DNA from 2 places in the Microbaculum marinisediminis genome. Region 1 is predicted to be linked to the other one. Evidence: riboswitches for the same ligand, from Rfam matches in the RefSeq annotation. Region 1 holds a riboswitch; the other holds the start of a gene.

What was found. A riboswitch is a leader RNA that binds a small molecule or an ion and turns the genes downstream of it on or off. The one in region 1 is predicted to bind cobalamin.
Region 2: it holds a riboswitch for cobalamin, as region 1 does, so the genes downstream of both, MUB46_RS20585 (TonB-dependent receptor plug domain-containing protein) here and MUB46_RS08600 (CbtB domain-containing protein) in region 1, are expected to answer to the same signal.

The regions. Positions count from the first base shown of each region.
Region 1 is NZ_JALIDZ010000003.1:531,811-546,397, reverse strand. Features, by position in the region: gene MUB46_RS08665 (DUF4159 domain-containing protein) at 1-629, shown strand, start outside; gene MUB46_RS08660 (hypothetical protein) at 633-2,708, shown strand; gene MUB46_RS08655 (GNAT family N-acetyltransferase) at 2,730-3,245, opposite strand; gene bfr (bacterioferritin) at 3,506-3,985, opposite strand; gene MUB46_RS08645 ((2Fe-2S)-binding protein) at 4,168-4,482, opposite strand; gene MUB46_RS08640 (LysR family transcriptional regulator) at 4,597-5,532, opposite strand; gene MUB46_RS08635 (glutathione S-transferase family protein) at 5,687-6,667, shown strand; gene MUB46_RS08630 (NUDIX domain-containing protein) at 6,671-7,123, opposite strand; gene MUB46_RS08625 (metallophosphoesterase family protein) at 7,473-8,405, shown strand; gene MUB46_RS08620 (hypothetical protein) at 8,402-9,004, opposite strand; gene MUB46_RS08615 (hybrid sensor histidine kinase/response regulator) at 9,104-11,395, opposite strand; gene MUB46_RS08610 (YbaK/EbsC family protein) at 11,552-12,025, shown strand; gene MUB46_RS08605 (CbtA family protein) at 12,119-12,799, opposite strand; gene MUB46_RS08600 (CbtB domain-containing protein) at 12,813-12,989, opposite strand; cobalamin riboswitch at 13,028-13,263, opposite strand; gene cobD (threonine-phosphate decarboxylase CobD) at 13,302-14,330, opposite strand; gene cbiB (adenosylcobinamide-phosphate synthase CbiB) at 14,329-14,587, shown strand, end outside.
Region 2 is NZ_JALIDZ010000011.1:99,212-113,798, reverse strand. Features, by position in the region: gene MUB46_RS20620 (Bug family tripartite tricarboxylate transporter substrate binding protein) at 1-644, shown strand, start outside; gene MUB46_RS20615 (tripartite tricarboxylate transporter TctB family protein) at 715-1,206, shown strand; gene MUB46_RS20610 (tripartite tricarboxylate transporter permease) at 1,250-2,761, shown strand; gene MUB46_RS20605 (ketopantoate reductase family protein) at 2,816-3,751, shown strand; gene MUB46_RS20600 (enolase C-terminal domain-like protein) at 3,816-4,982, shown strand; gene MUB46_RS20595 (3-isopropylmalate dehydratase large subunit) at 5,005-6,438, shown strand; gene MUB46_RS20590 (3-isopropylmalate dehydratase small subunit) at 6,435-7,070, shown strand; cobalamin riboswitch at 7,187-7,385, shown strand; gene MUB46_RS20585 (TonB-dependent receptor plug domain-containing protein) at 7,504-9,498, shown strand; gene MUB46_RS20580 (ABC transporter substrate-binding protein) at 9,574-10,404, shown strand; gene MUB46_RS20575 (FecCD family ABC transporter permease) at 10,401-11,432, shown strand; gene MUB46_RS20570 (ABC transporter ATP-binding protein) at 11,429-12,259, shown strand; gene MUB46_RS20565 (DUF6925 family protein) at 12,262-13,236, shown strand; gene MUB46_RS20560 (Lrp/AsnC family transcriptional regulator) at 13,470-13,964, opposite strand; gene MUB46_RS20555 (aspartate aminotransferase family protein) at 14,212-14,587, shown strand, end outside.

The DNA of each region.
Region 1 (14,587 bases):
CGCTGGAACCCGCCCCGCCGATCGGCGTCGACATCGCCGGCGACGAACTCGCCTTCTTCCCGCTGCTCTACTGGCCGATCGATCCGCAGGCCGAGCCGCCCGCACCCAACGTGCTCGCCAAGATCGACGCCTACATGAAGCAGGGCGGCACCATCCTGTTCGACACCCGCGACCAGCTCGAGGCCCGGCCCGGCCTCGACGGCGCCGTCGCCGGCCCCGGCATGCTGCGGCTGCGCACCCTGCTGCGCGGGCTCGACATCCCCGAACTGGAGCCGGTTCCCGGCGATCACGTGCTGACCAAGGCGTTCTATCTGCTGCAGGATTTCCCCGGCCGCTGGGACGGCGGCCCGCTGTGGGTGGAGGCGGCCCTGCGCGACCCGAACGAGGCCGCGCGGCCCGCCCGCAACGCCGACGGCGTCTCGGCGATCATCATCACCTCCAACGATCTGGCCGGGGCGTGGGCGGTCGGCGACGACAACCGTCCGCTCTATCCCGTCGCGCCCGGCGGCGACCTGCAGCGCGAGATGGCCTATCGCTCCGGCGTCAACATCGTCATGTACACCCTGACCGGCAACTACAAGGCCGACCAGGTGCACGTGCCGGCGCTTCTCGAACGGCTGGGGCAGTAGGCGATGACCTGGAGCGTCGACTTCGCCCCCCTCGTCGACTGGCGGCTGATCGCGGTGCTGGCCGTCGGCGTCGCGGCCGTCTCGTTGCTCGGCCTGGTCCAGCGCGTGCCCGGCGCCTGGCTGCGCGCGCTCGCCGCGACCCTGTTCATCCTGGCGCTGCTGGATCCCTCGCTGAAGGAAGAGGACCGCGAGGTCCTGCCCGGCGTCGTCGCGGTCGTCGTCGACCGCAGCGCCAGCCAGACGCTCGCCGAGCGCACGGCCGAGACCGACGCGGCGCGCGCCGAGCTGGAGGCGCGGATCGGCCGGCTGCGCGGACTGGAGGCACGCTGGATCGACGTCACCTCGACCGGCGCCGACGGCACCGAGCTGTTCACCGCGCTCGAACGCGGCCTCGCCGACGTGCCCTCCGACCGCATCGCCGGCGCCGTGCTGGTCACCGACGGTCAGGTCCACGACGTGCCAGAGCGCGCCGAGCAGCTCGGCTTCAACGCGCCGCTGCACGTCCTGCTGTCCGGCAACGACCGCGAGCGCGACCGCCGCCTCGTCGTGCATTCCTCGCCGCGGTTCGGCATCGTCGGCCAGGAGCAGCAGATTACCTTCCGCGTGGAGGATCTCGGCCCGCGCGAAGACACCGGGCCGGTCGCGCCGCGCGCCCGCGTCACCATCTCCCGCGACGGCGAGCCAATCACCGGCATGAACGTGACGCTTGGCGACAACGTCACCGTACCCGTCGAGATCGCCCATGGCGGCCGCAACATCATCGAGATCGAGGCCGAGGAAGCCCCCGGCGAGCTCACCACGCTCAACAACCGGGCGGTGATCACCGTCGAGGGCATCCGCGACAATCTCAGGGTGCTGCTGGTCTCCGGCGAGCCGCATGCGGGCGAGCGCACCTGGCGCAACATCCTGAAGTCGGACGCCGCGGTCGACCTCGTCCACTTCACCATCCTGCGGCCGCCGGAGAAGCAGGACGGCACGCCGATCTCGCAACTGTCGCTGATCGCCTTCCCGACGCGCGAACTGTTCTCGGTCAAGATCGACGAGTTCGACCTCATCATCTTCGACCGCTACCAGAGCCGCGGCGTGCTGCCGGTGCTCTACTACGACAACATCGCGCGCTACGTCGAAGACGGCGGCGCCGTCCTGGTCGCCGCCGGCCCGGAATACGCCGACAACGGCAGCATCTACCGCACCCCGCTCGCGCCCGTCCTGCCGGCCGCGCCGACGGGGACCGTCACCGAGACGCCCTATCGCGCCGACCTGTCGGACGCCGGCCGCCGCCATCCGATCACCCGCGATCTCCTGGAGGGCGCCGAGGCGCCGGACTGGAGCCGCTGGTTCCGGCTGATCGATTCCGACGTCTCGCGCGGCGCCACGCTGATGACCGGCCCCGACGACAAGCCGCTGCTCGTCGTCGAGCGCGAGGGCGAGGGCCGCGTCGCGCTGATGCTGTCCGACCACGCCTGGCTGTGGGCGCGCGGCTTCGAGGGCGGCGGTCCCTATGTTCCGCTGCTGCGCCGCCTCGCCCACTGGCTGATGAAGGAAAACGATCTCGAGGAAGAGGCGCTGATCGCCCAGGGCCGCGGCGACGAACTGGTCATCGAGCGCCGCACCATGGCCGACACCGCCGAGCCCGCCCGCGTCGAGACCCCGGCCGGCGACGTCGTCGAACTCACGCTCGAGGAGATCGAGCCGGGCCTGTGGCGCGGCAAGACGCCGGTCGCCGACCTCGGCATCTACCGCGTCAGCCAGGGCGACCTGCGTACGCTCGCCAATGTCGGGCCCGACAATCCGCGCGAGTTCACCGACGTCCTCTCGACCGAACGGGCCCTTGCCCCGATCGCCGAGGCAACCGGCGGCGGCATGTTCCGCGTCGCCGATGCGGACCGGCTGTCCGTGCCGCGCGTGCTGCCCATGCGCACGGCCACGCGCATGCACGGCAGCGACTGGCTAGGTCTCAAGACCACCGACGCCTCCATCCTGCGCGGCGTCCGGGCGCTGCCGCTACTTGCCGGGCTGCTCGGCCTCGTCCTACTGCTGGCCACCCTCACCGCCGCCTGGTACCGCGAGGGCCGGTGACGGGTCCGGGAACGCGCGGCTTCAGCGACGAGGCGCCGGCCGCGCCATACCGCTGACCGCGTCGAGCGATCCCTCGACGAGTTCGCACGCCAACAGCCTGTTCGGGTCCACCGGCCCCGGCAGCCTCACCCGGCCGGGCGGGATCGGCTTGAAGCCCGCCCGCGCGTAGTAGGGCGCATCGCCGACCAGCACGACCAGCCGATGGCCGAGCTGCCTGGCGGCATGTAGCGCACGGTTCATCAGCGTCAGCCCGTAGCCCTGGTTCTTGTGGTCGGGATGGACCACCAGCGGTCCGAGGAACAGCGCCTCGGCGCCGCCGATGGTGATCGGCGACAGCCGGACCGCGCCGATCGGCCGCCCCTTCAGCGTCGCGACGAAGCTCAGCTCGGGTATCGGCACCGTTCCCTCGCGCAACCGATAGGCGGTCTTGGCGAAACGGCCGGGCCCGAACGCCTCGTCGAGCAGGCCCTCGACGATTTCGAGGTGGGAAAGGTCTTCGTACTGGATTTCGGCGATCGGTTTGGTCAGGGCGGTCATGTCAGGGGTCCCGAGAGCGTCTTGTCGGGCGCCCCGGGGACCGCGAGCCGGTTCCAGTGGGTCTGTCGGGATTGGCCGACGCTCTTACAGGCGGCGGCGCGGGCGACGGGGCGCAACGGCGGTGCACGCGCTTTCGCGCGTTCCAACTCGTCGTCGCTCTACGATCCGCAACATGGGGCGGTGTCTCTCCCGTCGAAGGTCGGCCCTGATATCACGCAAGGCCGCGCCGGTCCAGCGCGGCCTTGCGGTCGTTTCGGGCCTCAGTCCCCGAGGCCGCCCATGTGTCTCTGGGAATACAGCTGCACGCCCACCTTCTCGATCAGGTCGAGCTGGGTTTCGAGGAAGTCGATATGCCCCTCCTCGTCGGTGGCCAGCTCCTCGAACAGGTTCTTCGACACCCGGTCATTGACGGAGTCGCAGTACTTGGCCGCTTCCAGATAGAGCGTGCGCGCCTCGTATTCCCCGGCCAGGTCGACCTCGAGGATTTCCTGGACGTTTTCGCCGATGCGCAGCGGGTTCAGCTCCTGCAAGTTCGGAAAGCCCTCGAGAAAGATGATCCGCGCGATGAACTTGTCGGCATGGCCCATCTCCTCGATCGATTCCTCGCGCCATTTCTTGGCGAGGTCGAGAAAGCCCCAGTCCTCCAGCAGCCGGTAGTGCAGCCAGTACTGGCTGACCGCCGTCAGCTCGGACCGCAGGCCCTTGTTGAGGTATTCGATGACTTTCGCGTCGCCTTTCATGACAAAACTCCTCCTTCTGCCGCAGCGTACCGGTGACTTGGGGAAAATTTCGACCATCGCCGGAAGAACCGCCTTCCGGCCTGATCGCGATCGGACATCAGCGATGCCGTCAAGCTAGCGCATTTTTCGCGATTTTGGATAGGAACAGGGAGACGGTGCGGCAATCGGCGCCGAAACGAGGCTCAGACGCGAACGGGACCGTCGGTATATGCCTCCTCGGCCAACTCGAACGCGTCGAGCCGGCCGCCCGCCGCGCCATCGCCCGCCTCCTCGGCCCGCAGCGGGCACACGGCGTTGCATTGCGTCACGCAGCCGCTGTGCACAGCCGGCAGGGCCGCGTCCATGATCTCGCGGATCGTGCGCGCACAGCGCCCGCATTGCGGGCTGCACCCCAGGCACCGGTACACCTGGGCCGGCGTAAAGGGACAGTCCGGCCCCGGCGACAGGCACGCGCGTATCTCGCGATCCGACAGGGCATTGCAGGAACAGACGATCACCGCTGGCCTCAGTTTTGAATCGTTCCAGATTAGTTACAGGCGCAACCAACCCTCGATAAGATTATCGACTTTGAAAGTCAAGTTATAAACCTGTGACAGGAGGCCGGGCCGGATCTAGCCCGCCATTGCCCGCACGACCGGGCCGGCGGCGCCGAGATCGTCCCAGTAGGGCGGGTCGCCGAAGCAGGTGGCCAGATGGTCGACGAAGGCGCGCACCTTCGCCGACAGATGCCGGCCGGGCGGATAGAGCGCGTAGGCGCCGAGCTGCCACCATTCGATGTCGGTCAGGATCGGCACCAGGCGCCCCTCGCGGATCGACTGATAGACCAGGAATGTCGGCTGCGAGATGATGCCGAGCCCCGCCTCCGCCGCGGCCTGCAGCATGTTGCCGTTGTTGGAGACGAGCCGCGCCTTCGGATTGACGACGCGCTCGCGGCCGTGTTCGTCGATCCAGCTGAACACCCGCCGTTCCGGCACGTTCGAATAGCGCAGATAGGTGTGCGCCATCAGGTCTTCCGGGCGTTCGGGCATGCCGTGCCGGGCGAGGTAGTCGGGGCTTGCGCAGACGACGTTGCGCACCGGCGCCAGGCGCCGCGCGATCAGGCTCGAATCCTCGAGCCGGCCGATACGGACCGCCAGGTCGAACCCCTCGTTGACGAGGTCGACGCGCCGGTCGTTCAGGTCGAGGTCGATCCACAGTTCCGGATGATTGTTCAGGAAACCGGTCACCGCCGGCGTCAGGTGCATCACGCCGAAGGACTGCGGCGCGGCGATCTTGAGCCGGCCCGACAGCGCCCCGTGCAGCGCGGCGGCGTTCTGGTCGGCATCCTCGAGATCGGCGAGGATCTGGACCGCCCGCTCGTAATAGGTCTTGCCGGTATCGGTAAGGCTCAGCTGCCGTGTCGTGCGGTTGACGAGCCGCACGCCGAGGCGCTCCTCGAGCTCCTTCAGGCGGCGGCTCACCGCCGATTTGGCAACCCCCAGTCGCTCGGCCGCCGCTCCGATCCCCCCGGATTCGGCAACCTGGACGAAGGTTTCGATCTCCGCCATCCGGTCCATTGTTCAGCCTTCGGCAACAATATCATCGATCACTACGGCCTTTTCGACTCGCTATCAACCGCTACGTAAGTCCCAGAAGGACGGGCCAACCGATGGGCCGCACGATGGGCCGATCGCGGCCCCACACGAGCAAGGAGACGAGACTTTGGGACGACTGGTCGAGGGAATATGGCGCAGCGACGAGCCGAGGCCGGGGTCTTCGGACGGCCAGTTCCGCCGCCCCGAAACGCAATTCCGCAACTGGATCACGCCGGACGGCGCGCCCGGTCCGACGGGAGATGGCGGCTTTCCCGCGGAACCCGGCCGCTACCACCTCTATGTCTCGATGGCCTGTCCGTGGGCGCACAGAACGCTCGTGGTCCGCGTGCTGAAGGGGCTGGAGGCCCACATCGGCGTATCCGGCGTCGCGCCGACGATGGCCGACGAAGGCTGGGAATTCAGCGACGCCTTTCCCGATCCGCTCTACGGCCAGCGGCGCCTTTCCGCGATCTACCTGCAGGCCGACGCGCGCTACACCGGCCGCGTCACGGTCCCGGTGCTGTGGGACAAGCAGCGCGAGACCATCGTCTCGAACGAATCCGCCGACATCATCCGGATGCTCAATTCGGCCTTCGACGCAGTCGGCGGCAACCCGCACGTCGACCTCTACCCCGCGCCGCTTCGCGCCGAAATCGACCGGATCAACGCGACCGTCTACGAGACCGTGAACAACGGCGTCTACCGGGCCGGCTTCGCCACCACCCAGGCGGCCTACGACGAGGCCGTGACGAGGCTGTTCACCAGCCTCGACGCGCTGGAAAAGTGCCTGTCCAGCTGGCGCTACCTGACCGGAGACAGCCTCACCGAGGCCGATTGGCGGCTGTTCACGACATTGGTACGGTTCGATCCGGCCTATTTCGGCCATTTCAAGTGCAACATCCGCCGCATCGTCGACTATCCCAACCTGTTCGGCTATCTGCGCGACCTCTATCAGGTGCACGGGATCGCCGAGACGGTCGACGTCGATCACATCAAGCGCCACTACTACACCAGCCATCGCTCGATTAACCCGACAGGCATCATTCCCGCCGGCCCGCTGATCGACATGACCGCACCGCACGACCGGGCACGGCTGAAGGCGGCCTGAACCCTACCAGCGCGTGTCCGGCAGGGCGCCGTCGAACACCTCGGCGAGCCTGCGCCGCGTCGCCGGCGTGGTGCCCTCCGGCAGATCGTCCAGGGCGAAGAAGCCGGCTTCGACGATTTCCATGGTGGGACGGAACGCGCCGTCCTGCCGCCAGGCCCCGGCGACGAACAGGACCACGTGATCGCCGCGATGGTCGGCCTCGTTGGAATAGACGCCGAACAGCCGCGGCTGTTCCTCAAGGACGATATTGCCCTCGTCGCGCAACTCATGGGTCAAGGTGTCGAGCACCGTTTCGCCGCGCTCGACGCCGCCACCCGGCAGATACCAGCCCGGCAGGTAGGAATGGCGCACAAGGAACACCTTGCCGTCGCGCGCGACGACGGCCCTGACGCCGAGCGTCATGCCGCGATTCAACAGCCACCAGGGCCGCAGGAGTAGTTTCAGCAGTCGTCGCATCGTCCCGACACGTTTCCGGGCGTCCGCGCCGTCCGCCCCCCGGATAGTCCGTTGACTGGATACCCTGTTAAGCGGACATGCGCGCCACGCAAAGCAGACCTGCTCTTGTGGCCCTTGGAATATTGCAGTGCAACATCTATCTCCACCGCAAGCAAGGCACCCTGTTCGGCGCCTTCACTTTACCAAATGGAGCAGATCATGTTTTGGCGCCTCTTCAGCCGCCGGGCTTATCATTGGCATCCTGCGGTCGACATGCGCGACGGGCGCATCGCCGCGACGCTGATGACGTTCTCGTCCAACTGACGACCCGTCTGGCCAATATCGCCCGCGAACGGTAGAACCGCGGGCGATGTTCAGGCTGGCCCATCTTTCCGACCCGCACGTACCGCCCGAGACCGCACCGCTCCGCCGCGAGCTGGTGTCGAAGCGCGCGCTCGGCTGGATCAACTGGCGGCGGAGCCGTCACCGGATCCACCGCCGCGACGTTCTCGACGCGCTGACCGGCGATCTCGAGCACCAGTCGCCCGACCACATCGCGGTGACGGGCGATCTGGCGATCGTCTCGACCGCGTCGGAGTGGCAGAGTTGCCGGCTCTGGCTGCAAAGCCTCGGCCCGCCCGACCACGTCTCGCTGGTTCCCGGCAATCACGACGCCTACACCCGCCGCGCCATTCCCGGCACGGCGCTGGCCTGGCGCGAATACATGGCGGGCGATCCCGATACCGCCGCGCATTCCGGCTTCCCCTATCTGCGCCGGCGCGGCCCCCTGGCCATCATCGGCTGTTCGTCGGCCGTGGTCTCGGCCCCCTTCATGGCGACCGGCCGCATCGGCCGCGACCAGATCGCGCGCCTGAAGCCCTTGTTGCGGGACCTCGCCCACGAAGGCCTGTTCCGCGTCGTGCTGGTTCACCACACCCCGATCCGCACCCATGGCGACCGCTACCGGCGGATGACCGACGCCCGCGCCTTCCGCGCGCTGCTGGGCGACTGCGGCGCCGAGCTGGTGCTGCACGGCCACGAACACCGCGCGAGCCTGCACTGGATCGCCGGACCGCGCCAGCCGGTGCCGGTCGTCGGCGTGCCCTCCGCCTCGGCGCTCGAGCACGGCAGCAAGCCGGGCGCGCAGTACAATCTCTACGAGGTCTCGGGGAACGCCGGCGCCTGGACCTGCCGCTTGCGCACGCGCGGCTTTATTGGCGGCGAACTGCAGGAATTGCAGGAAACGACCCTGTTCGAAAACGGCCAATCCACCGCGCCGGGCGGCGATTTTCGCGCGATCTAAGGCGCGGTGAGCAGCAATCCGGCCAGGAACAGACCGGCCGCACCGGCGAACGCGCCGACGAGAAACGTGAAGATCACGGTTCCCCAGACCGCACCTGAGCGACGCGACGGCTCGTCCGGCCCGGCGGGCGTCTCCGTCTCGCCCAGCCGCACGACGGTCTTGCCGTCGGCATCGCTTTCCAGCGCCCGCTCGCGCTCGAGCAGCCGATGCGCCACGTAGTCGGTCACGCGCCCGGCCATCTCGTCGAGTTTGGTCGTCTCCAGGATCACCTGGCGACCGTGACGGGTATCCTTCAGGAACCGGTAGGTGCGCTTGTCGCGGCCCATCATCACGTGGCCGAGCACGTCGACCCACAGTCTGGGCGGCGTCGAGGGAACGAGGGAGCATTCGAGCAAGTCGGTATCCTCGGGGATCTCGTCGAACACCTCGCTCAGCGCGTCCTGCAGTAGTTCCAGCCGGGCGAGCTCGGCCTCGCGCAAGTCGACGATGACGTCGGACCGCTCGGCCTCCTGCTGGCGCGCACGGCTGAGTGCTTCTCGCAGCCGGCTCTCGCGCTTGTGCGGTTCCGGCACCTCTTCGATGATCATTTTTTCCGACATTCGTGTGTCCGATTCCGGTCGGGATACTGGCTTGTTAACGAACAGTTTACCACGATCCGCCACGGAAAAGAGGCTTCTTTTCCGGCATTGGCTGCCGGTTCAGACGTTTTTTCGGCTCATCACGCGATTAACGAGTTCGCGCACGTCGTCGGGCATGAACGGCTTTTCGATATAGGGACTATCCGTGGTCGCCAGAAATTCGCTGACGCGGCGGCTCAACGTATCGCCGGTGATGAACGCCAGGCTGCGGGCCTGCGCGGGATTGGTGTCCTTCAGTATGTCGTAGAACGAGACGCCGTCGAGTTCCGGCATCCGCATGTCGCTCAGCACCACGTCGTAATGGCGATGCTTCAGCCTTTCGAGGGCGCCGCGGGCCGATTGCTCGACATCCACCGTATGTCCGTCCATTTCCAGGCAGTCGGCGATGAGCGAGCCGACATCCGCCTCGTCGTCGATGACCAGGATCCGCAGCCCGGCGCCCGACTGCTCGGGGTGGGGCGCCTCGTCTTCCGCCGTCCTGCTCCGCGCGCCGTCGCGCGACAGCCGGATCGTGAAGGTCGCGCCCGGCCGATCGGTACGCTCCAGCTCGATCGATCCCCCATGCCCCTCGATGATGCGATGGCACAGCGCAAGCCCCAGCCCGGTTCCGACGCCGGCCTGCTTGGTGGTGAAAAGCGGCTCGAAGATCCGGGATCGCGCCTCCTCGGGAATTCCCGGACCGTTGTCGGCGAAGGTGATCGATACGCCTTCGCCATCGTCGACGGCCGCCGTGGTGATCTCCAGCGTGCGTGGCCCCTCGGTTCCCCTCAGCGCCTGCTCGGCATTGACGATCAGATTGGTGAAGGTCTGCACCAGCTGGTCTTCGTTGGCGTAGACCACGGGCAGATCGTCGGCCAGGCGCAGGGTGATGTCGACGCCGGTGGTGCGCAGAGAATAGGCGGCGAATTCAAGCGCCTGCTCGATCAGCACATTGACGTCGACCGGCGCCGTCTCCTCGGAGGTTTGCCGGGCCATCGCCAGGAAGGTCTTGACGATCCGCGCGCAGCGGTCGGCGGCCGTGCCGATCTTCTCCGCCCGGACAGCCGTGTCGGGATCGGAGGCATGCTCCTGCAGCATCACGGCCTGCCCGATAAGGACCGACAGCGGATTGTTGAGCTCGTGGGCGACGCTCGACAGCAGCTCTCCCAGAGCGCTCAGCTTTTCGCTCTGATGCAGGATCTCGCGCTGTCGAGCGGCTTCGGCGGCGGTCTCGCGGCGCGCCGTGAGATCAATGAAGCTCAGAATGGAGACTTCACGCCCCTCGTACTCGATGATCCGGTCGTTGAGCGAGGCCCAGAACACCGTTCCATCGACCTTCCGTACCCGCAATTCCACATCGTACAGTTCGCCGCTCTTGCGCAGTTCGGCGATCAAGCGGTCGCGATCGGCGGGATCGACGAAATGGTCGACGGTGTAGGCGCGCTGGTCGGACGGCCAGGCCCGGCCGAACAGTTCGGCCGCGGACGGACTTTCGTAGAGGATCTCCGACGTCGCCAGATCGACCATCCAGACCGGGAGGGGATGGCCCTCGACGATGCTGCGGAAATGCTCTTCGCGCTGCCGTAGCGCGAGCTCCATCTGCTTGCGCTCGGTGATCTCGTTCCACACCGAGACGAAGCCGCCCTGCCGGGTCGGGCGGTGCGAGTATTCGAACCAGCGCCCTTCCTTCGACGGGAACTCCTCGCGCAAGGCGATACCGCGCTGCCCCATCTGCTCGGCCATCCACTCGTCGACGCGGCCGATGGCATCCACGAAGAACCCCCGTTCGGCCCGGATCCGCGTCACCTCGGGCCAATGCGCGCCGGGCACCAGGAGATCGGCTGAATCGCTGTGGAATTCCCTGTAGCGGGAATTGCACGTCACCAGCCGATCGTTGGCATCGTAGAGCACGAAGCCGTCGTCGAGCGCCTCGATCGCATCCTCGAGGGTCTCGTTGACCCGCCTGAACTCGGCTTCGCGCTCGAACGCCGTGGTCAGGTCGATCAGGTTGGAGACGATGACCGTTTCGCCGCCGATCTCGACGAAGCGCGCCGACATCGACCCGACGAACCGGCTCCCGTCGCTGCGCCTGAAGTGCATCCTGAAATCGTCGACGCTGCCGTGCTCCCGGATCAGCCGCAGGCATTCCGCCCGTTCGTCGCGGTCGATGGCGAAGTCCTCGACCTTGAGCGGCGGGTCGCCCGGCGCCAGCCGCAGCATCGCCGCCATGGCCGGCGTCTGGTACAGCACCGCGCCGTCCGATATGCGCGCGGCCACGACCGGGACCGGACAGTTTTCGAGGATCAGCTGAAATGCGTCCTCGATCCTGTCCGGCGCGCCTGTGGCAGTCTTGTCGTCCTCATCCAGCGCCAAAACTGAGCCTTTCCTTCAAAAGGATACCCGACAAACAAAATACCATACCGTCAAACGGGCAAGCTCAACGCGATAATGGGGCGATCGCTGCCGAATTCCAATCGGCCACGAAATTCGGGTGGACGGCGGATCGCCGCTCGACCATGGTACGCCGCCATGAGCGAGCTTCCAGAGAGTGCCAGACGGGTCGCCGACGCCGCGCGGGCGGCGGGCCTCGAAATCACCGTAGTCGAGATGCCCGAGTCGACGCGCACGGCCGAGGACGCTGCCGCCGCGTGCGGGTGTGAAGTCGCGCAGATCGTCAAATCGCTGGTGTTTCAGGGTGCGGAGACGGAAACGCCCTATCTGCTGCTCGTCTCCGGGACCAACCGCGTCGACGAGGCCGGGATGGCCGCAGTGCTGGGCGAGCCCCTGAAACGCCCGAACGGACGGGCCGTGCGCGAGATCACCGGCTACGCGATCGGCGGCATTCCGCCGCTCGGCCATCCGGATGCGATGCCCACCGTCATCGACGAGACGCTGCTCGCCTTCGACACCGTATGGGCGGCGGCCGGCACGCCGCGCTGCGTCTTCTCGGTGGACCCGAACGCCCTCGCCGGCGCGACCAAGGCGCGGCGGCATCGGTTCTGACGCCCCAGCTCTGACGCCTGAACTGCCTCTTAACGCACGAAAAAGCCCGCGAGGAGGTCCCCGCGGGCTCGATTGTCTGCGTGAATTCGGCGATCAGGCCGCCGCCGGACGCATCCTCTCGATGGCGAAGCCTGCGATGACGGCGGGAACGACCCACATCAGCGCCTGAACCACCAGCGAGGCCGACACGAACTGGGCGGCAAGCTCCGCCGGCACGGGGCTGCCCATGTCGTCGGGGTGCGGCGCGCCGATCATGTGCGGCAGCACGATCAGGCCGACGCCGACGATCGACCAGACGACATGCCGGCCGAAGAAGATCGCCGCCAGGCCCAGCGCGGTGGCCACCGCCGTGCCGACCCACCAGATCTGCCTCAGTTCCAGTTCGGCCGCGTAGGCGCCCGGCAGTTCGGGCGCGAGCCCGAAGGCCGGCGCGAGCCCGGTCGCGACGAAGCCGGCGACCGCCCAGGGAATGACGCTGCGCGCGGTGATCTCGGCGCCCTTGACGAACATTGCCGCCAGCAGCATCCAGGCGAAGCCGACCGCGACGATCACGCTCGCCGTATAGGTCAGGATCGTCCGCATCGCGTCGCCGCCTTCCGCTGCCACCTCGCCGCTGTGGACGTGGGCGAGCAGGATCTGCGCGGCGCTTGCCACGTCGGTCGTCTCGAACTGCTCGGCGTGCAGGATGAGCGGTGTCGTCGTGACGGATTCGATCGCACCCACGACGATACCTCCGGCGATGCCTCCGATGAGGCCGCCGGCCAATATGCGCATCAGCATGACGCGATCAGTGGCAGGGGAAAGACATCGCGTGACGCGCGTCGTGCGCGGCGTCATGCAGGGCCTGCGGATGCGCGAAACCGGCCCCGAAGACCAGCACGGCTCCCATCAGGAACACCAAGGCCGCGACACCGATACGGGTCGAGGCGAGAGATTGGGAAATCGTCGTCGTCTGATTAGTCATCGTATGTACCCGCGTTGCCGCTCCACCGGCGGCGTCTAGAGTTGTCCCACGGACCGGCAGGTCTCCTGGCTCGCGCCTTTAGCGCCCTTCCTCCCCCTTCCCGGCGTCACGCCAGTGGGATGACGGAGGAACGGCTTGGCGCCCACAGTTGCGGGGACAGCCGCGGCTTTCGGTAAGTCCTGTCGAGACAGGCCGGCACCGCGTTCCCTTTTGCGCCCGTCGGGCTGAGCCTTTTCAGGCCAGCCTGTCCGGGACCGATCCGAGTCGGACACTATCGAACCGGATTGCGTCCGTCGAGGGCGTTGCCGCGTTTCATCCCAGCGCCGCCGCCAGCCGCGCCCACGCGGCCTCGTCGCCGGGCATCCCGAACCGCAGCCAGTCCGGGCGATAAGCGAAACGACGCACGAAGATCCCCGCCTGGCCGAGCCGGTCGAAAACCGCCGGTGCCTGCGCGCTTTCCGCGAGCCGGTAAAGGCGCGTCCCGCCGACGACGGCGAGCCCCGCACGTGTGAGAAGACCGTCCAGGCGTTGCCGGTCCCCGTCCAGCCGGGCCCGCGTCGCGGCCAGCCAGCCGGTATCGGCCAGGGCCCGGCGCCCGATTCCGATCGCCGGCCCCGACACCGCCCACGGCCCCAGCGCGGCGCGGATCTTCGCCGCCAGCTCCGGCCCGGCCACCGCGAAGCCGAGCCGCAGGCCGGCGAGCCCGTAGGTCTTGCCGAAGGAGCGCAGCACCACCACGCCCGCGCCGGGGAGGTCGGGGATCAGGCTCAGCGGCCCGTCCTCCAGGTCGGCGAAGGCCTCGTCGACGACGAGCAGGCCCCCGCGGGCGGCGAGACCCGAGGCCAGCGCCGCCAGAGTGTCCGGATCCGTCCGTCGTCCGTCGGGATTGTTGGGATTGCACAGGACGATGCCGTCATGTCCGGCTGCCGCCTCGTGGGAGCCGACCTCCGTGACCGCCGCGCCCGATTGCGCCCAGGCGGCGGCATGCTCGGCATAGGTCGGCCCGACGACGGCGACGGACGTCAGCGGGACGATGCGCGGCAGCAGCGAAATCAGCACCTGCGTGCCCGGCGCGGCGACCACCCGCGTCGGATCGCCGCCATAGGTGGCCGCGGCCACGGCCTCCAGGGCCGCCGCATCCGACGGTTCCGGCAATCGCGCCCAGACCTCCGCCGGGACATCGGGAACCGGATAGGGCCGCGGATTGATACCGGTCGACAGGTCGATGATCGGCTCGGCCGCGCCGGGGAAAAGCCGCCGCGCCTCGGCCAGGCGCCCGCCATGAGCAATCTCCCCCCCTGCCGGGACGTGCGCGAACGTGCTAGCCGTCTTGCCGATCATGGATATCGCGTCGAACCTCTTGGTGCTGTTTCTCGCCCTCCTCGCGGAGGCTGCCTTCGGCTATCCCGCGCCGCTCTACGCGGCAATCCGCCATCCGGTGATGTGGATCGGCGCGCTGATAGACCGGCTCGACCGAAGCCTCAACACGGATGACCTGTCCGAGGCAAGGCGCCGCGCCAACGGAGCGCTCGCCCTCGCCCTTATACTCGCCGTCGCGATCGTCCCGACGCTGATCGTCCAGATCGCGCTCTTCGACA
Region 2 (14,587 bases), on a different contig from region 1:
TGGACGACTTCGCCTTCGTCAATTTCGAGCAGCGCGACTATGGCGATGTCGCCGTCAGCGCGGACTCGCGCTTCGACAGCATCGATGCCTTCGTGGAAGAGGCGCGCGCGAAACCGGGCGAGCTCTCGCTGGCGATGATCCACGGCGGCGGTACATCGCTGTTCGGACTGGCGCTGATCCAGGAACTGGATCTGGATGTCCGCGTCGTGACGTTCGACAGCGGCGGAGCGCTGCGCACCAACCTGCTCGGCAATCACAGCGACGCGACCATCTCCGGCGCCTTCGGGGATAGCTCGCTTGGCGATCAGATCCGGGTGCTCGCGGTCGCGTCGCCAGAACCGTTCCCCGGGCTGGACGGCGCCGTGCCGATATCCCAGGCGTTCGAGGGGCTCAACGTGCCGCAGATCGGCGACAGCCGTTTCGTGGCGGCCCACGCCGCCTTTGCCAAGGACAATCCGGAAGGCTTCGCTCAACTGGTCGAAAGCTACAAGCAGACCTACGAGAGCGACGAGTACGAGGCATACCTGAAGACCACGGGCACGGATGTCATCTCCGGCTACATGGGGCCGGACGCGTCGACCGAATACGCCAGCGACATGCACAAGGTGGTCGAGCGCTTCAAGGATGTGCTGGGCAACAACTGAGGCCCAGTCCGTCAGGTTCCCGGGCGCCGTCGCGCGCCCGGGGCAGTCGCGATCGATCCACGAGGTCCCCATGCCACGTTCAAACGCATCGAATCCATGGCTGCGGTTCGGCGGCGAGATGATCGTCCCGCTGCTGCTCCTCGGCTACTCGACACGCTACTACCTCGAAGTGGCGGCGCTGCCGCGGCCGGAAACCAATCTCCTGCTGATCGAACCGGTATATGCGCTGCTCGTCCTGTGCTGCTTGGCCTTCGCAGGCAAGCGGCTCGTCGAGACCGTGCGCGAGGGCTCGGAGGCTGCCGCTGGGCCGGCGGGGATATCCGCGCCGGTCAATCTGGTGAAGTCGATCTCGTTCATCGTCCTTACGGCCGGGTACATCTGGGCGATCCCGGTCGTCGGCTTCGTCGTGACCACCATGGCCTACACCTTTCTCCAGCTCCTGGCGTTGGGCGTTCGGTCTCCTGCCGTCCTGGTTCTCACGCCGACCTTGCTCACCGGACTGATCTGGTCCGGCATGGAGCATTTCCTGAATCTGCGGCTGCCCGCAGGTCTGCTTTTCTGAGCCCGCTCCCCAGCCCGCATCCCCATCCGCCCACGGTGACACCATGTTCGATCTCGGATCCATCGCCGCCGGAGCAGCGCTGCTCACCGACTGGCAGGTTCTGTTCGTCCTGCTGGCGGGATTGTTGTTCGGCATCGTGACCGGAGCCATCCCCGGCTTCAGCACACCGCTGGCGATCAGCGTCATGCTGCCGCTGACATTCGCGATGAGCCCGATCGTCGCCATCGTTTTCCTGACTGCCGTCTATGCCGGCGGAAACTTCGGCGCCTCGATCTCGGCGATCCTTCTCAACATTCCCGGATCGCCGCAGGCGATCATGACCGGGCTCGATGGTTTCCCGATGACGCGCCAGGGTAGGGCGTACGAGGCCCTAGGGACCTCGGTGGCCGCGTCGGCCACCGGCAACCTGGTGGGATCCTTCTTCCTGATCCTGATCATGCCGATTATCGTCGTATTCGCCCTGAAGTTCGGCCCTCCCGAAATGTTCCTCGTCGGCGCGCTCGGCCTGACGATCATCGCGACGCTGGACAAGAGCTTCCTCAAGGCTGCGATCGCCGGTCTGTTCGGGGTTCTGATCAGCACCACCGGCATGTCCTCGACCGGCGCGATCCGGGGAACGTTCGGCTATTTCGAACTGATGGACGGCATCTCGATCATTCCCGCGCTGATCGGGCTGATCGGCTTCTCCGAACTGTTCTCCATGCTGCAGAAGTCGCATGTCGCCGATCCCCAGGCGGTCGCGTCCGCCACGTCCGGTTCCGCCTGGTCCCAGCTTCGGCTCGGATACAGAAGGGCCTTCGCCTATCCCGCGACCTTGCTGCGCTCGTGCGGGCTGGGGGTGATAATCGGGGCCCTGCCCGGCGCGGGCGCCACGATCGCCAGCGTCGTCAGCTACAACGAGGCGAAGCGCGCATCCGCGACCCCGGAGCAGTTCGGGAAGGGGGCGCCGGAAGGCCTGGTCAGCGCGGAATCGGCCAACAATGCCTCGGAGGGCGGCGCACTGGCCCTGATGCTCGCGCTTGGGATCCCCGGCGGGCTGGCGACGGCCGTCCTGATCGGCGCCCTGATGCTTCAGGGGCTGATCCCCGGGCCGCGCCTGTTCATGGAACGACCGGACCTCGTCTATGGGGTCATGCTGGCGCAGTTCCTCACGTCGGCCTGCCTCTTGGGTCTGGGTCTGCTGGTTTCGTTCTGGGCGGCGCGCATCGTCCGAATTCCCACGAAGATCCTCATCCCGGTGATCGCGGTCTTCTCCATCGCCGGCACCTACGCGGTCCATCTGCTGATGTTCGACGTGGTGCTGATGGCCGTATTCGCGGTTCTGGGAATCGTGCTGAGACGGTTCGACTATCCGCTGATCGCCGTCGTTCTGGGGATCGTGCTGGGGCCGATCCTCGACGCCGAATTGTTGCGAACCTACCAGACCTTCGGCGGGTTGAGCCTCTCGATCTTCCTGGACCGGCCGGTGTCGCTGGTCCTGCTGGCGCTGCTTGGCTTCAGCGTGCTGACGGGCGTGCTGCGACTTGTCCGCCAGAGCCGCCGTGCGCAGGCCTGAGATCCTACGGACAGACCGGGGCGAACCGGCCCCGACGTGCTGAGGAGGCATAACATGAAAATTGCAGTGGTCGGATGCGGTGCCATGGGGTCGGTCTACGCGGCTCTCCTGGCCGATGCGGGACACGACGTGCTCGCCATCGACAGATGGGCGGCCCATGTCGAGGCGATCAATCGCGACGGCCTGGTCGTTGAGGGGGCCAGCGGCAACCGCCGGGTTCGGGTCCGCGCTTTCGAGGCGCCGCCCCCGGGCGAGGCCGTGGACCTGATGATCCTGGCCGTGAAGTCCGCCGCCGCCGGTGCGGCCGCCAAGACGGCGAAGCCGATGATCGGGCCGGACACCGTCGTGCTTACAATTCAGAACGGCCTGGGCGCCGCCGACGAGGTGGCGGCCTCGATCGATCCCGACCGCCTTCTCGTCGGCATCGCTGGCGGTTTCGGTGCCTCTCTGAAGGGACCCGGGCACGCCCACCACAACGGCATGCAGGTGATCCAGATGGGCGCCTATGCCGGCCTCCCGTTCCGCGAGGCCGAAGGCGTGGCGGCGGTCTGGAGCGACGCCGGGTTCCGGACCGAAGCGGTCAACGACATCGCAGCGATGCAGTGGGACAAGCTGATCTGCAACGTCGCCTACAGCGCACCGTGCGCGCTGACGGGATTGACCGTGGGCGAGGCGATGGACGATCCGGAACTCGGTGCGGTCAGCCGCGCCGCCGCCGTCGAAGCCGCGGGCATCGCCCGTGCCCGGGGGATTGCCCTGGATATGGCCGATCCGGTCGCTCGTGTCCGCGCCTTCGCCGGGCGGATGCCGGCTGCGAAACCCTCGATGCTGCTCGACCACGAAGCCGGACGACCCAGTGAAATCGACTTCATCAACGGCGCGATACCGCGTGAAGCGGCAAAGGTCGGGCTGACCGCACCGGTCAACGAGACCCTGACGCGCCTGGTCCGGATGAAGGAACGGGCGTTCGGCCCCGCCAAGGGGATCTGACTTCCAACCGCGCCGAACCGTTTTTCCGCATAACCGAGTCTCTGACGAGCCTGGGAGAGTTTGAGTGAAGATAGCCGACATCGTGACCCGCAGCGTGAAGCTCGAGGGCGCCATTTCCAATGCGGTCGTATCGTTTGACGATCACGACGTGTCCCTCGTCGCCGTTGTCAGCGATGTCGTTCGCAATGGCCGTCCGGTCGCCGGAATCGGGTTCAACTCGATCGGGCGGTACGCCCAGCACGGTATCCTGTCGACCCGCATCCGCCCGCGCATTCTGAACGCGGCTCCGGACTCCCTGCTGGACGAGAGCCGGACACGCTTCGATCCGGCCAGGATCTACGCCGCCGCCATGAAGAACGAAAAGCCGGGCGGGCATGGCGACCGGGCGTCGGCCGTCGGCGCGCTCGAACTGGCGATCTGGGACCTGAACGCCAAGCTCGACGACCGACCCGCCTACGCTGCTGTTGCCGAGGCATTCGGCCGGACGGTTGCGGCAGCGCGTGTGCCGGTCTATGCGGCGGGGGGCTATTACTACGCTTCGGGCGGCGGCAGGACACTGCGGGACGAGCTGCAGGGCTATCGCGACCAGGGCTTCGACGCCTTCAAGATAAAGGTAGGGGGGGCGGATGCGGCCGAGGATCTGGCCCGCATAGAGGAGGCGCTGGCCGTGGCCGGGGCAGGCTCTCGCCTCGCCGTCGACGCCAACGGTCGGTTCGGACTGCACGACGCGCTGACCTTCGGCCAGAGTATCGCGGGCTACGGCCTGCGCTGGTACGAGGAGGTCGGCGACCCGCTGGATTTCGCGCTCAATCAGGCGCTGACGCACAATTACGACGGGGCGATAGCCACCGGCGAAAATCTCTTCTCGCTCCAGGACGTCCGCAATCTGCTGAATTTCGGCGGCATGCGGCCGGGCCGCGACATCTTCCAGATGGATGCCGGCCTGAGCTACGGATTGACGGAATACGGTCGAATTATCGACCTGCTGGAACGCCGGGGATACAGCCGTGAGCAGGTGTTTCCGCACGGCGGACACCTCATAAACCTCCATATCGTGGCGGGGCTCGGGCTTGGCGGTTGCGAGGCCTATCCCGGCGTGTTCAAGCCGTTCGGCGGATTCCCGCCGAGCTGTCCGGTCGTCGACGGAACGGTCTGGCCCAGCGACGCACCGGGCTTCGGGCTGGAGGAGATGCCCGGCATCGCCGCCGCCATCTCCGACCTGCTCGGCTGACGGTTTCGGGGGAGGCGATAAAATGGCGGGTACGCTGTACGACAAGGTCTTCGATGCGCATGTCGTCCGTGAGGTGTCGGAGAACCAGCACCAGATCGCGGTCGATGTCCATCTGATCAACGAAGTGAGCAGTCCGCAGGCCTTCGAGGATCTGCACGAACGCGGACTGACCGTCGCGCATCCCGAACGGACGTTTGCGTGCGCGGACCATTCGATTTCGACGGGCGGCGACGTGCGCCGGTTCGACGACGCGCTGTGCGAGGCCCAGGTACAGCTTCTGGCGCGCAACACACGAGCCAGCAGCATTCCCTATTTCGATCCGATGAAGGCGATGCACGGGATCGTCCATGTCGTCGCGCCCGAACGCGGGCTCACCCAGCCGGGCATGGTGATCGCGTGCGGCGACAGCCACACCTCCACCCATGGCGCCTTCGGAACGGTTGCCTTCGGGATCGGAACCTCGCAGGTGCGCGATGTCCTGGCGTCGCAGTCGCTGGTCATGGAGAAGCTGAAGGTCCGGCGGATCGCGATCGAGGGAGAGCTCGCCTTCGGGGTGTTCGCCAAGGATGTGGCCTTGCACGTGATCCACCGCCTGGGGGCGAAGGGTGGGCTCGGATACGCCTATGAGTTCTGCGGCTCCACGGTCGAGCGGTTCTCGATGGAAGAGCGGATGACCCTGTGCAACATGGCTGTGGAGGGTGGGGCGCGCTGCGGATACGTCAATCCCGACCGGACCACGTTCGACTATCTGAAGGGCCGTGCGTTCGCGCCCGAAGGGGCGGCGTGGGAGGCCGCCGTCCGGCGCTGGCAGGACATCGCGTCCGAGCCCGACGCCACCTGGGACGACGAGGTGGTGGTGAACGTCGGGGACGTCGGCCCGATGGTGACATGGGGGACTTCGCCGGATCAGTCGGTGCCGGTCGACCTGCCGGTGCCCGATCCCGCGGGCGCCGGAGACGAAGAGACCGGCTGGCGCGCGGCGATGGAGTTCATGGGAATGGTTCCGGGGGAACCGGTGTCGGGCACGCGGATCGACACCGCGTTCATCGGGTCCTGCACCAATGGCAGGCTTTCCGATCTCGAGGCCGTCGCGGCATTCCTGCGCGCAACCGACCGTCGTGTCGCGTCGGGTGTGCGTGCGATGATCGTCCCCGGATCGCGCGCCGTGCTCAAGGCAGCGGCGAGCCGGGGGTTCGACACGCTGTTCGAGGAACGCGGGTTCGAACTTCGTGACGCGGGCTGCTCCCTGTGCTGCGGGATGAATGCCGACAAACTGGTCGGGCCGCAGGTCTGCGCGTCGTCGTCGAACCGAAACTTCCGGGGGCGGCAGGGATCGCCCGACGGGCGCACGTTCCTGATGTCACCGGTCATGGTGGCTGCCGCGGCGCTGGCCGGGGAGATAACGGATGTGCGCGCGTTCCCGGACGCGACGCCGGATGGGGGCGGGCGGTCATGACCGGGCGCATCGACATGGTTCGGGGCCGCGGCTTGCCGCTCGCGGGCAACGACATCGACACCGACCAGATCCTCGAGTCGCGGTATCTCAAGCTGGTCACCTTCCGCGGGATCGAGGCGCACGTGTTCGAAAGCCTGCGTCGCGCCGCGCGCGACCGTGGCGACGCGCCTCATCCGTTCGACGACGGGCGTTTCGCCGGGGCATCGATCCTGCTGGTCGGGCGGAACTTCGGCTGCGGCTCCTCTCGGGAGCACGCGCCCCAGGCGCTCTATCGATTCGGCATCCGGGCGATCGTGGGAGAATCGTTCGGCGAGATCTTCGCCGGCAACTGTCTGTCCATAGGACTGCCATGCCTGCCGGTATCCGCCGCGGACGGTCTTTGGCTGCGCAGTCGTTGCGAGGCCGCCCCGGAAACCGAACTCACGGCTGATATCGCCGCGGGACAGATCGTCTCCGGCGACCGGCGAATACCCTTCTGCCTGCCCGAGGGACGGCGTCGACGGTTCCTCGAGGGTTCCTGGGATCCCTTGATGGTCCTTCTCGAAGCGCGCAACCTGGTGGACAGGAAACTTGCCGCGATGCCGGACATCGCGCGAGCGGCGGAAAGCGGCGCCCAAAGGCGGGGCGAATAGACGTCGGCGGCACGCTTTGGATAACCCGCCGGTGCGGTTTGCGCGTGCACGGCTTGGCATCCCCCGACTTGGCATCCCCCGCCTTGGCCGCCTGATTGACATATCATCCAATCGTGCCTAGCGTCCGGCGCGACGGTTCCCCTCGGGGATCAAAAGGGAACGCAGTGAGGGTCGTTCGATCCAAATCTGCGGCTGCCCCCGCAACTGTAAGCGGATAGTCGTCCGTCAATACGCCACTGGGCCTCGGGCACCGGGAAGGCGACGGATCGGTGACAACCCGCGAGCCAGGAGACCTGCCGTCAGCCGTGGTCACACGCGACGACGTCGGACGGGGTGTTTCGATGGTTGGCAAGCCGCCATCGCTTTCGGGCGATGACCGGCGAGACTTCGTTCGCGGTGACGTGCCACCTGGCGTACCGCCCGAGGTCTTGAAATGCCGAAATCCGTTCTCACCGGCTCGTCCGAGCCGCGACTCCATTCCGTTTCCGTTGTCATCCTGATTGCCGCGCTGGCCCTGGCGCCAGCGCCGCGGGCCTCTGCCCAAGACGTCCGGTCGGCGGATGACGAGACCGCTTCCGATGGTCGCTTCGCGCCCGTCAGCGAAGCGGCGGCCGTAACGCTCGACGAGATCACCGTCAGCCCGAACCGGACCGCCACGCCGGACCGCGCGGTGGGCAGCACGGTCACGGTCATTACCGGCGAAGAGCTCGAGGAGCAGCAGATCCGGGTCGTCTCCGACGTGCTACGCCAGGTGCCGGGCGTTGCCGTCAATCGCACGGGCGGAATCGGCGACTTCACGCAGGTCCGCATCCGTGGTGCCGAAGGGAACCAGACGATGGTCCGGATCGACGGCATCGAGATGAACGATCCCGCCTTCGGATCCGAATTCGACTTCGGCAATCTGCTGGTCCAGGACGTCGCCCGCATCGAGGTGCTGCGCGGCCCGCAGAGCGCCCTCTACGGCTCGGATGCCATCGGCGGCGTGATCAATATCGTCACGAGGCGCGGCGACGGGGCGCCGAGCGCCACGGTATCGGCGGAAGGCGGGTCGTTCGGCACCTTCCGCGGCCATGCCTCGGTCAGCGCCAGCGACGACAGGTTCGATCTGCTCGTCAGCGCTGTGGGACTGTCCACCGACGGCATATCCAGCGCGGACGAGGCGAACGGAAACCTCGAGAAGGACGCCTACCGGAACGGAACCGGCCTCATCAAGTTCGGGATCCATCCGACCGAGGATATCGACCTGGCATTCGTCGGGCGCTTCACCAACTTCATGCGGGAAGGCGACGCCGACATCGGCGGCATCGGCCCGATCGACGCCTTCAACGATTCCCGCGGCGAGCAGCTGTTCGGCCGGGTCCAGGGCACCTTCCGGATGTTCGAGGGGCGCTGGGAGCACATCTTCGGCGCGACGCGGACGGACCAGACGACGGACTATCTCGCCGACAAGGCGGTCACCAGCACGTATCGGGGGGACAAGAACAAGCTGGACTATCAGTCGAATCTCTACCTCGAGCAGGAGACGGTCCCGGCGAGCCACACCCTCACGTTCCTGGCCGAACACGAAACCCAAGGCGTCAAGGTGGACAGCCTCTGGTCAAATCTCGACCGGACGATCGAATCGACGGGACTTGTCGGCCAGTACCAGCTCGGGCTGTTCGACAGCCTGTTCGTGACGGCCGCCGTTCGCCACGACGTCAACGATCTCTTCGAGGATGCCGATACCTATCGGCTGACCGGTGCCTATACCATCGACGCAACCGGCACCAAGCTGCGCGCCTCCTATGGCACGGGCGTGAAGAACCCGACCATGTTCGAACTCTACGGGTACACGCAGACCTACCGGGGGAATCCCAACCTCAAGCCGGAGCAGGCGGCCGGCTGGGACGTAGGCATCGATCAGGCCCTGTGGGGCGAACGCGTCGTGGCCGACGCCACCTACTTCGACATGCGCATAACGGACCTGATCACCGGGGCCGGCACGACGTCGGTCAACATGCCGGGCGAGTCCAGGATCCACGGTGTCGAACTCGGTGTCTCGGTGTCGCCTCTCGACAACCTCTTCGTTCGCGCCTCCTACACCTACACCGACGGCAAGGACGCGACGGGTGCAGACCTGGTGCGGCGACCGCCGCATCTGGCGAGCCTCGACGTCAACTACGTGTTCCTCGACGGGCGCGCGAACGCCAATCTCTCGGTCGTCTACAACGGTGCTCAGAAAGACTGGGTCTACGACGCCGTCTACAACAGGTCGGTCCTGACGCTGGACGCCTATACGCTCGTCAACGTCGCCGGCTCCTACAAGCTCAGCGACACCGCCGAACTGTTCGGTCGCGTCGACAACCTGTTCGACGAACAGTACCAGGAGGTCTGGGGCTACGGCACGCCGGGGCGCGCGGCCTATGCCGGCTTGCGACTGGCGTTCTGAGCGATGCGTCGTTTCGCGGCAGTGCACGCAGTCGTAGCGGCGGCCCTGACCGCCCCCGCCCTATTGGCCGCCCTATTGGCGGTCCAGCTCCCGGCGCGGGCGGAGGCGAAGCCCCGGTCCGTCGTATCGATCAACCTGTGCACGGACGAACTGGTGCTGCGGCTGGCCGATCCCGGTCAGGTCAAATCGGTGACCTGGCTTGCCCGCGACAGCCTTGGATCCGCGGTGAGAGCGCTCGCCGGCGCCGTGCCCGTGAACCGGGGGCTCGCCGAGGAGATCGTTCCGCTGTCGCCGGACCTGGTGGTCGCGGGGGTCCATACGACGCGGACGACGGTGGGCTTTCTCAAGCGGATCGGTATTCCCGTCATCGAGCTCGGGGTTCCCGGGACACTGGACGAGGTGCGCGCGCAGATCCGGATGGTGGCGACCGTGCTGGGCAACGCAGCGGCGGGCGAGGCGATGATCGCGGCGCTCGACACGGCGCTGAGCGAAAGCGGGGCCGTGATAGCCGGTTCGCGCCCGACGGCACTGGTCCTGCGTCCCAACGGGTTCACGGCAGGCCGCGGATCGCTCGTCGACACGCTGCTGGACCGCGCCGGGCTGGCAAACCTCGCCGCCGACCTCCAGACGGATGGATTGGGGCAACTGCCGCTGGAGCGGATTGTCGCGGCAAGACCCGACGTCCTGATCATCAACGCGGATGCGGACGCGCCGGAGTCCATGGCGCAGGCGCTTCTCGATCACCCCGCGCTGGCCTCGCTCAAGGAGACCGCGACGGTGGTCGAGGTGCCGACGCGGTTGTGGACCTGTGCCGGGCCGCAGCTGGCGGAGGCGATGGCACTGTTGAAGTCTGCCGCCGCGAAAGCGCGGTCGCGACCGAACCCGCAAACGGAGGCGGCACGATGAGTTCCGATGTCCCGATCGGGCGCCGCCATGCGGCGGAGACCGCGACCCCTGTCCTGCCGGGAACGCTTTGCATCGTATCGGCGATCCTGTTCGTCCTCTCCCTTGCCATCGGATATGTGCCGCTCGATCCGCTTGCCGCGGCCCTGGATGCCATGTCCGGACGCGACACGGTCCGTGCGCTGGTCATGGTGGAGCTGAGGCTGCCGCGCGCGCTGCTCGGACTGATGGTCGGCTTCAGTCTCGGGGCCACGGGCGCCGCGCTGCAGGGATTGTTGCGCAATCCGCTGGCCGATCCGGGCGTCATCGGTGTCTCGGGCGCGGCCGCGCTCGGTGCCGTGATCGCGTTCTACTGGGGCCTGGCCGGATTCCTCTCGATCGGACTGGCGCTCGGCGGGCTTGCCGGCGCGGGCGTCGCGACCGCGCTTCTGCTTCTGCTCGCGCGGCAGGGAACGGGAACGACCGCGCTGATCCTCGCCGGCGTCGCGATCGGCAGCCTGTCGGGCGCGCTGACGGCGTTGGCGCTCAACCTCTCACCCAGCCCCTATGCCGTCATGGAGGTCGTCTTCTGGCTGATGGGGTCGCTCGCCGACCGCAGCCTCGATCACGTGCTGCTGGCCATGCCGTTCATGGCGGTCGGATGGGTGCTTCTGCTGGGCGCTGGCCGGGGGCTCGATGCGCTGTCGTTGGGAGAGGACACGGCGCGCAGCCTGGGCTTCGACGTGGCGCGGCTGCGTGTCCGGCTCGTCCTCGCGTCGGCCTTCACGGTCGGCAGCGCGGTCGCGGTGGCCGGCGCGATCGGCTTCGTCGGGCTCGTCGTCCCTCACATCCTGCGTCCTTTGGTCGGTCACCGGCCGGGCCCGCTTGTCCTGGCCAGCGGGCTTGGTGGCGCCGTCTTGACGCTGGCCGCCGACATTCTGGTGCGTCTCCTGCCGGTTCAGCCCGAGCTCAAGCTCGGCGTCGTCACGGCGATCATCGGCGCCCCCTTCCTGTTCTCGCTCCTGTGGCGCATGCGTGGAGACGTCGAATGAAGATCGCGGCACGCGACATTTCCGTTCGGCGCGGCGGACACACGATCCTGGCGCCGCTGACCCTGACCGTCGACCGGCCCGGCGTCGTGGGATTGATCGGCCCGAACGGCGCGGGCAAGTCGACCTTGCTGAGGGTGCTGGCGGGGCTCGACGCGCCGGATACCGGGGACGTCCGCTACGACGGCCTCACGGCCGACCGGATGGGACGCGATGTCCTGGGATACCGGCTGTCCTACCTGGCGCAATCGGGCCGCGTGCATTGGCCGCTGAAGGTCGAGCGCGTCGTCGCGCTCGGCCGGCTGCCGCATCTTGGGCGCGGGGGCGGGCGCGGGGGCGGGCGCGGCGGCGGCGAGCGTGATCGGGAGGCGGTCGAGTCCGCGATGTCGGCGACCCATATCACGGCGCTGCGGGACCGGCCGGCGGCGACCCTGTCGGGCGGCGAGCGCATGAGAGTGCTGCTTGCCCGCGCGCTTGCCGTGGAGGCCGACGTGCTTCTCGCCGACGAGCCGATCGCCGCACTCGATCCGTATCACCAGCTCGAGGTTCTGGATCTGCTGCGCGATCGCGCCGAAGCCGGAACCACGGTCGTCGTGGTGCTGCACGACCTGTCGCTGGCGCTGCGGTTCTGCGACCGGCTGATCCTCCTGGCACAGGGGCGCTTGCTGGCGGACGACGCCCCGGACGCCGTGCTGACCGATGAAAACCTCGAAACCGCCTATCGGGTCGTCGCACATCGCGTGCGCGCGGCCGGCAAGACCCTCGTCGTGCCGTGGAGCCGGATCGGTTCCGCCGGTCCCGACGCGACACGTTCATGCGAAGGACGATGACGATGACCGACGACACGACCGTAGCTTCGGGCCCTTACGCGGACAGGGCCACCTGTCTTGCGACGGTGATCGCCGAAAAGCTGCGCGACCCCGGCACGGCCTGGAGCCTGGGGACCTTCGGCGCGATCGCGGAGTTCCTGTACGACGATGGCGAGCCGATCGAGCTCGGGACCGCGTCGGATCACGTGTGCGCCGCGACCGACCGCGGCGCGATCCGGCTCGACTTCGACGCCGACATGGTCGCGTTCGCCTACGAAACGCCAAACAGCGCACCGGACCGCTGGTCGCATGCGGTCGCGCTCTGTCTCCCGCGCGCGACGTGCGCGGCGAGCCGCCGGACGGTGCTGACGGAACTCGGCCCCGACGTCGCCGCCGTGCGGCCACGCGATCGCGAGGCCATCCTGTTCGACCTGGGGCTCGGCACGTTGCAGGTCGACGCTTGCGTCCGGGTATCCGACCCGGCCGTCGTCGCACGGTTTCGGGAGTGGTGCGGAACGTCGCTGTTTGCGCCGGGCAATCCGCTGGGTCCGGCGATGCCGGACATCAGTCCGCACCGCGTCTTCACCTGCCGGTTCGGGCGGATCGAGGTGTTCCAACCGATCCCGCCCGCCGACGGCAGGAGCCCCGAGGGGCCGCATACGCATTTGATACCGAAGCTCCTGCGGACCGGACAGACGCACGCCAGGACGGTCCCTATCCCGGAGCATCTGGTGCCGTGCGCCTATATTCATCCGCCGCATCCGGTCGTCGACATCATGGGCAGGGCAAAGCCATTCGACCGGCGTGCTTACGTCGAATTCCAGGCCTTGCTCAGGTCGTTCGGCGATCCGGAGCTGGTTTCCCTGAAGACGCGGCTGCTCATGGCCTTGCATAGGGGCGAGGAACCTGGAGGCGAACCGCCCCGGGGCCGCCATGCCACGGCGACGGCAAAACTCGCCGAGCGTCAGTTCGCGGCCATGAATGCCTTGCAATCATAGTCCGGCCCATCAGAACCGACGGCTCGGCGGCGGTTTCGGCTTCCGTGCCCCGGCTGCCGATCAGCGCTCGAACGCAAGCGGTGAAAGGGCAATCTGCGCGTCAGGATGTTGCTTCTTCGGCATCTGGAAACTCCTCCATACCTGAACAGCGCCCAGGAAAGTCGCACTCGGACGGATCCGTTTTTCGGGTCAAGACCGGCGTGTGAAACACCGCGATCCCTGATCCATGCGATTTAGACGGATGGGGCCCCGGTGGCCGGATCCGGTTCGATCGGAAACGCGAAGCCGGCCTTCACGCGATCCATCACCACCATGGTCTTGAAGCCCTTGATGTCGTGGTTCTCATAGAAGAAGCGGCGAGTGAACTGCTCATAGTCCTCCATGTCCTTGGCGGTGATGACCAGGATGAAGTCGGCATCTCCCGTGACGTAGTAACCGAGCATGACTTCTCGCGTGTTGCGTATCGCCGCCTTGAAACGGTCGACAATATCCGCGCGCTCGCGCTCCAGAGAAACCAGTACGATCATGGTCACGTGGCGTCCGACCGCCTTTGGCGAAACGATCGAGACGTCAGCTTCGATTACCCCCTCGGCACGCAGGCGCTTGAGACGCCGTTGGCAGGCCGTCGGGGAGAGGTGAGCGATCTCCGCCAGCTGTTCGGACGTCAGGCGATTGTTCTTCTGGACCGCCTCCAGGAGATCTGCATCTACGCGATCGAGACTGATCATGCCGTTTTCCTGCGAATTATGGGTCTTATTGCAGGAATTCTGCGTAATTTCATTAATCTGCGCCGTCAAGCGGCTATGTGAAAGCGATATCTTCCGCGTCTGGCGAAGGGGGCAGGCCGTAGGTTTTTCGCTGACGGCTCTTGCTTGCGAGCCGAGCGTTGCGATGGGCGGCCGCATCCCGACGGGAATACTGGAAAGCGCCTGCGACGAAGCGCTCGCGGGAACAGAACTGAAAGGCAGATACGCCATGACGATCGACATCAACGTTATCAGCGAGAAGGACAGAAACTCGGTTCTTCATCCCTTCACGCAGTTGAAGGATTTCGCCACTGGCAAGATCGGTGATCCGACAATCGTGGAGACCGGCAAGGGCATCCGTATTCGGGACGCTCACGGCAATGAACTGATCGACGGCTTTGCCGGCCTGTACTGCGTCAATGTCGGCTACGGCCGCACTGAAGTGTCGGAAGCCATCGCCCGCCAAGCCCATCGTCTGGCGTACTACCATTCCTACGCCGCCCACACGACCGACGAGCTTGCAATCCTGTCGGACCGTTTGGTGAAGATGGCGCCCGGGAAGATGAGCAAGGTCTTCTATGGCCTGTCGGGTTCCGACGCCAATG